Regions from separate parts of the Mesorhizobium sp. B2-6-2 genome, predicted to be linked through region 3. Evidence: predicted binding sites of a transcription regulator. Region 3 holds the regulator's gene; each other region holds the start of a gene.
What was found. The regulator PhoB, encoded in region 3, activates phosphate uptake and scavenging genes when phosphate is short. The targets are predictions, from matches to a motif close to TGTCATNNANCTGTCAT.
Positions count from the first base shown of each region.

Region 1: the regulator PhoB is predicted to act here: its motif matches at 709-725, upstream of FJ419_RS21715 (alkaline phosphatase).
Region 2: the regulator PhoB is predicted to act here: its motif matches at 848-864, upstream of FJ419_RS00045 (PhoX family phosphatase).

Region 1 is NZ_VFUG01000012.1:73,750-76,016, reverse strand. It holds gene FJ419_RS21720 (MFS transporter) at 1-499, shown strand, start outside; gene FJ419_RS21715 (alkaline phosphatase) at 798-2,267, shown strand, end outside.
Region 2 is NZ_VFUG01000001.1:8,675-10,941, reverse strand. It holds gene FJ419_RS00055 (phosphatase PAP2 family protein) at 1-319, opposite strand, end outside; gene FJ419_RS00050 (hypothetical protein) at 338-676, opposite strand; gene FJ419_RS00045 (PhoX family phosphatase) at 928-2,267, shown strand, end outside.
Region 3 is NZ_VFUG01000005.1:193,409-195,675, reverse strand. It holds gene pstB (phosphate ABC transporter ATP-binding protein PstB) at 1-39, shown strand, start outside; gene phoU (phosphate signaling complex protein PhoU) at 60-767, shown strand; gene phoB (phosphate regulon transcriptional regulator PhoB) at 784-1,473, shown strand; gene FJ419_RS13425 (ROK family protein) at 1,796-2,267, opposite strand, start outside.

The DNA of each region.
Region 1 (2,267 bases), on a different contig from region 3:
CTTCTGCGGCGATATGGGCATCGGCGAGGTGCAGGCGGCCGGGCTGTTGTCGATGATGGGCATTTTCGACCTGATCGGCACGACATTGTCCGGCTGGCTCACCGATCGTTTCGATCCGCGCAAGCTGCTCGGCGTCTATTACGCGGTGCGTGGTCTGTCGCTTATCTACCTGCCCTATTCCGGCTTCTCGGCGACCAGCCTGGTCATCTTCGCCGTGCTCTACGGGCTCGACTGGATCGCCACCGTGCCGCCGACGCTGAGGCTTGCCAACGAGGCTTTCGGCGACCGCAGCGGGCCGATCGTGTTCGGCTGGATCGTCGCCGGCCACCAGGTGGGCGCCGCGGCGGCCGCCGCCTTCGGCGGCACGATGCGCGAGCTGCAGGGCAATTACGAGCTGGCCTTCCTGATTGCCGGCATGACCGGCATTGCGGCGGCTTGTATTTCGCTGCTGATCAATACGAGCAGGCCGGCGTTCGAGCCGGAGCCGCAGGCGGCTTGAACAGCCAATCTCCCCCCTTTGTGGGGGAGATGCCCGGCAGGGCAGAGGGGGGCGCTGTCCCGCCGACATGTCAGTTGAACTGCCGCAAGCCCAAACCGTTGATGGAACTTGAGAAGCTGTCCCTGAGACGCTGGCGATCCTTCGCGCCCCCCTCTGTCCTGCCGGCCATCTCCCCCACGAGGGGGGAGATCAGCAGTTCCGTTGTTCATTGTTATCAAAACTTCATGGTTCCGATATGCGCCTGAAACATTGAGGCGAGAGCTTGGCGGTCCCGCTCAATGCCATCCCGGAGACAGCCATGAACAAGCTTTCGCTCACCCGCCGCGCCTTCGTCACCTCGGCCAGCGCCTTCGGCCTTGTCGGCGCCTCCGGTCTGGCGCTGCCCTATTATTCCCGCGCCAGCCAGCGTCCGGCCTTCACGCATGGCGTCCAGTCCGGCGACGTCGACGCCACCTCGGGCATGGTGTGGACCCGCACCGACCGACCGGCGCGCGTGATGTATGAAGTGTCGACGACCGAAAGCTTCGCCAATGCGACGCGGCTGGCTGCGCTCGATACCTCGCCGGCCAGCGACTACACGGTGAAGCGGCTGCTCACCGATCTCGCCTCGGACCAGGACATCTTCTACCGCATGGTGGCTGCCGATCTTTCCGACATCAATGCTGTGTCCGAGCCGATCGTCGGCCGTTTCCGCACCGCGCCGTCCTCGAAGCGCGACGTGCGCTTCGCCTGGTCGGGCGACACCGCCGGCCAGGGCTGGGGTATCGACGAGACCGGCATGAAGACCTATTCGACCATCGCCAAGCACACGCCGGACTTCTTCCTGCATTCCGGCGACACCATTTATGCCGACGGCGCTATGAAGGACGAGGTCGACCTGCCCGGCGGCGGCAAGTGGAAGAACGTCGTCATGATCGACGGCAAGCGCAAGGTGGCCGAGACGCTGGACGAGTACCGCGACCAGTGGAAGTACAACATGATGGATAAGCATGTGCTTGGCCTGTCGGCCATCTGCCCGACCTTCTACCAGTGGGACGACCACGAGGTGCTCAACAACTGGTCGGATTCGAAGGACCTGACCGCCGACGACCGCTACAAGGAAAAGTCGATCCATGTGCTGGCGGCCAGGGCGGCTCGCGCCTTTCATGAAATGACGACCATCCGCTACGAGCCGTCGGAGCCGGGCCGCGTCTACCGCAAGGTCTCGCATGGGCCGCTGCTCGACGTGTTCTTCCTCGACATGCGCTCCTATCGCGGCCCGAACGGCCCCGACATGGAAGAGACGCTGACGCCGAAGTCGCGCATGATTGGCGAGGAGCAGTCCAAGTGGCTGAAGCGGGAACTGGCGAATTCCAAGGCGACGTGGAAGGTCATCGCCGCCGACATGCCGCTCAGCCTGGTCGTCTGGAACGACGCGGCGAAGAAGACCGGGGCCGAGGCGGTCGCCAACAGCGACAATGGCGCGCCAAAGGGCCGTGAGCTGGAATTCGCCGACGTGCTGCGCTTCATCAAGAATGCCGGCATCACCAACACGGTGTGGCTGACCGCCGACGTCCACTACACCGCGGCGCATTACTACAATCCCGACAAGGCGCAGTTCCAGGATTTCAATCCGTTCTGGGAGTTCGTTTCCGGTCCGATCCACGCCGGCACCTTCGGCCCCAACGACCTCGACATGACCTTCGGGCCGGAGCTGAAATTCATCAAGGCGCCGACCGCCGAGCAGGGCCAGAACCTGCCGCCGTCGGCCGGGCTGCAGTTCTTCGGT
Region 2 (2,267 bases), on a different contig from region 3:
TGAACAGGGCTGTCGAGGGCCTGCGGATCAGGAGCAGATAGCCGATCGTCGCCGTCGTGATCAGCGCCAGCACTGCCGTGCTGCCCAGCGCAGTGATATCGCGCACCGCGCCCTCCAGCCAAAGCGGGCCGATCGGGCTGTCCGGCTGCCCGGCGTGGCGGAAGGCGAGCAGGATCTCCGTATCGAAGGCATGCGGCGTCGTGGCGCGCGCCACCTCCATGAGTTCCACCAGGCCCCACAGCCCGCCGGCGATCACCAGCCCAGCCACGAGCACCGGGAATTCCAACCTGTTGAGGAGCGCGTTGGCGGTCGATTTCATTCGAGCCCTTTGGTCCAGCTACAGCCGCTGCATATAGGGCCCGAGCGTGATCAGCGCGACGGCGGCGATCGCCAGCACCACACCGGTCGCCTGCAAGGCATTGAGCCGTTCGCCGAAGAAGGCGAGCGCCACGACATTGACCGCGACGAGCTGGATCACCGCCGACAGGCTGAACGATACCGACATGCCGAACTCGCGCACCAGCCTCAGCATGATCAGATTGCCGGCCGAGTAGAGCACCAGCGTCAAAAGGAGCTTGGCCAAGCTCGGCGCCATCCCCCATTGCTTGGCCGCCGTCGCCGCCAGCAGGAATATCACGGTCGAAATGCCGAGCTGCGCCAGTCCCCAGAAACTCACCTTGCCGTCCCCTTTTGAAGCGCCGTCGCCACGCCGGCCAGCCCTTGTTTCCGAAGCGGGCGATGTCGTCAAGCTGACCGCGGCGAAGCGCAGGCGCTCAAGGGACCGAAGCCGGGTGTCGCAAAAGCCGCCGCGAGCCGGCAAACAACTGTTGCGGTTCAATCACGGCAGTGTCACGAAAATGTGATCGGCGCGCTTTAGGGGTCGAAAGGTCAAAATCCCCAGCCACTCAAGAAGCGAGAGGACAACTCATGACCGTGACCCCTGAGACCCGTTTTCGGACCAGCCAGCTCGAGGAAAATGACGGCCCGCCGGTCAACCCGACCGACAACCGCACCATGGGCGAGATCATCGCCGCGCGTTTCTCGCGCCGCGGCTTTCTCATGGGGTCGCTGGCCGTGTCGGCCATCGCCGCCACCGTCAGCCCGCTGGCGCTGATTGCGGCCGACGAGGCGCGCGCTGCTGAGGCTTCGGCCTTCAAGTTCGACGAGCTCGAAGCCGGCATCGACGACAAGCACCATGTCGCGCCCGGCTATGACGCCGACGTGCTGTTGCGCTGGGGCGATCCGCTGTTTGCCGATTCCCCCGACTTCGATCCGCTGAAGCAGTCGGCTGAAGCCCAGGCAAGACAGTTCGGCTACAACAACGACTATGTCGGCTATATTCCGATCGACGGCTCGGCCGAGCACGGCCTTTTGGTCGTCAACCACGAATACACCAACCCGCATCTGATGTTCCCCGGCATCGTCTCGGTCGTCGAGAAGGACGGCAAGAAGAAGGCCGAGGTGGCGCCGCTCTCGAAGGAGCAGGTCGATGTCGAGATGGCCGCCCATGGCGGCACCATCGTCGAGATCCGCAAGCAAGGCGGCAAATGGCAAGTGGTGCGCGACGGCAAGCTCAACCGCCGCATCATGTCCACCACCGAGATGGCGCTCTCCGGCCCGGTGGCGGGCCATGACCGCGTCAAGACCAATGCGGACCCGTCCGGCACCAAGGTCATTGGCACCCTCAACAATTGCGCCGGCGGCGTCACGCCCTGGGGCACCTATGTGATGGCCGAGGAGAACATCCACGGCTATTTCTCGGGCGAATTGCCGGAGGGCCACAGGGAAGCCGCCAATTACAAGCGGCTCGGCATCCCCGAAGGCGCCTATGAGTGGGGCGCGCATTACGACCGCTTCAACCTCGCCAAGGAGCCGAACGAGCCGAACCGTTTCGGCTGGATCGTCGAGGTCGACGTCAACGATCCCAACTCCGTGCCGAGGAAGCGCACCGCCATGGGCCGCTTCAAGCATGAGGGCGCCGAATCGATCGTCGCCAAGGACGGCCGCGTCGTCTTCTATCTCGGCGACGACGAGCGCTTCGACTATGTCTACAAATTCGTCACCAAGGGGATTTTCAACCCGAACGACCGCGCCGCCAACTTGGACCTGCTCGACGACGGCACGTTGCATGTGGCCAAATTCGCCGAGGACGGCTCGGTCGAATGGATGCCGATCGTTTTCGGTCAAGGCCCGCTGACGGCCGAGAACGGCTTTGCTTCCCAAGCCGACGTTCTCATCGAGACGCGCCGCGCCGCCGACCTGCTCGG
Region 3 (2,267 bases):
AAGCGCACGCAGGACTACATCACCGGCCGCTTCGGCTGAGCTCATACGAGGACATCATCATGGCCGAACATACCGTCGCTTCCTTCGACGAGGATCTGAGACAGATCAGCCGGCTCATAAACGACATGGGCGATCTCGCCAGCTCGATGGTCGGCGCTTCGACCAGAGCCCTGCTCGAGACCGACAATGCCATGGCGCAGCGCGTCGTTTCCGACGATGCCATCATGGACGCGCGCCAGCGCGAGCTCGACGACCGCGCCATCACGCTGATCGCCAAGCGCCAGCCGATGGCCGATGATCTGCGCAACGTGGTCGGCTCGATCCGCATGGCGGGCGACCTCGAACGCATCGGCGATCTCGCCAAGAACATCGCCAAGCGCGTCGGTTCGGTCGGCGTCAGCGCCGCGCCGCGAGACCTCACGCATTCGATCGATTCCATGGCGCAGCTGGTACTGATCCAGGTCCAGGCCGTGATCCAGGAATATACGGTGGGCGACGCCACGGCGCTGGCCAAGCTTCGCAACGACGACGAGCGCATCGACGTCAAATACACATCCGTCTTCCGCGAGCTCCTGACCTACATGATGGAAGACCCGCGCAACATCACCGCCTGCACGCATCTTCTGTTCTGCGCCAAGAATCTCGAGCGCATCGGCGACCATGTGACCAACATCGCCGAGAACGCCTATTATGTGCTGACCGGCACGCAATTGCCCGCGAATCGTCCCAAGCAGGACGAAACGACAATGTCGGCGCCGGCGGCCTGACGAAGGGTATCTGCCAATGATCGCGCCACGCATCATGGTGGTGGAGGACGAGGAGCCGCTTGGGGTGCTGCTCCGCTACAATCTCGAATCCGAGGGTTACCAGGTCGAAGTGGTGACCCGCGGCGACGAGGCCGAAATCCGCCTTCAGGAAAACGTTCCCGACCTGCTCGTGCTCGACTGGATGGTGCCTGCGGTTTCCGGCATCGAGCTCTGCCGGCGCCTCAGGATGCGGCCCGAGACCGAGCGGCTGCCGATCATCATGCTGACCGCGCGGGGCGAGGAAAGCGACCGCGTGCGCGGCCTTTCGACCGGCGCCGACGACTATCTGGTCAAGCCGTTCTCGACACCGGAGTTCATGGCGCGCGTCAAAGCGCTGCTGCGCCGCGCCAAGCCGGAGGTGCTGTCCAGCGTGCTCAAGGTCGGCGACATCGTGCTCGACCGCGAGTCGCACCGCGTCTACCGCAAGAAGAGCGAGATCAGGCTCGGCCCGACCGAGTTCCGGCTGCTCGAATTCATGATGCGTCATCCCGGCCGGGTGTTCTCGCGCAGCCAGCTGCTCGACAATGTCTGGGGCGAGACGATCTATATCGATGAGCGCACCGTCGACGTCCATGTCGGCCGCCTGCGCAAGGCCGTCAACAACGGCCGCATGCCGGACGTCATCCGCACCATCCGCGGCGCGGGTTACGCGATCAGGGAAGATTAGGCCCAGGGCGCCGAAGTCCTGACGGGCCAAGCACTTCCAACATCCGCGCTGGTGAGTAGCCGAGACGCTTGTGCCTCGTCATCCACGGGCGGAGCAAGGAGCGCAGCGACGCAGCGCAGACCCGAGGATCCATTCCGTGATGTCGACGCGCCGCGGCGGTCCAGAATTTTGCACCGCTGCGCTCGACGCGTGAGGTAACGGCATGGATTCCAGGGTTTCCGCGACGGAGCTTCGCTCCTGCTCCGCCCTGGAATGACGAAGCTGTGGGGCCTTCGCTAATTTCAAGCGTCTGCTGCTGTCCCCGGACCTCTTCAAGGCTGCCTCAGGCCACGTTCTTGCCTGCGGCACCCGCTCTCGCCTGGCCTCCCGGCGCGAAAATCTCCTGGTCGACGAAAGTCAGCGCGCGCATGGCGCAGCCTTCGCGGATCAGCGGCAACTCGTTCGGTTCGGTGTCGAAGGAGATCGATTCCGAGTGCTGGCCGCCGGCGGTCTGGGCGATCGCCTCGCGCAGCGCCGGCTCGATCAGGTCGAAGGCGGCCGCGCTGACGCCGACCATGGCAACGGGCGCCGGATCGATGAGGGCGAACAGGCTGCCGAGACCGAAACCAAGCGCTTCGCCGGCCCGGCGATAAGCCTCCCGTTCGGGGCCGTCCCTCTCGCGCGCCTTCGCGGCAAGGGCCCGCATGTCGGCGTCGCCGACGTCGACCGGCTCGGCCTCCTCGCTCATTTTCATGGCGCTGCGCCAGATCGCATAGTTGCCGGCATAGGCCTCAACGCAGCCGCGGCGGCCGCAG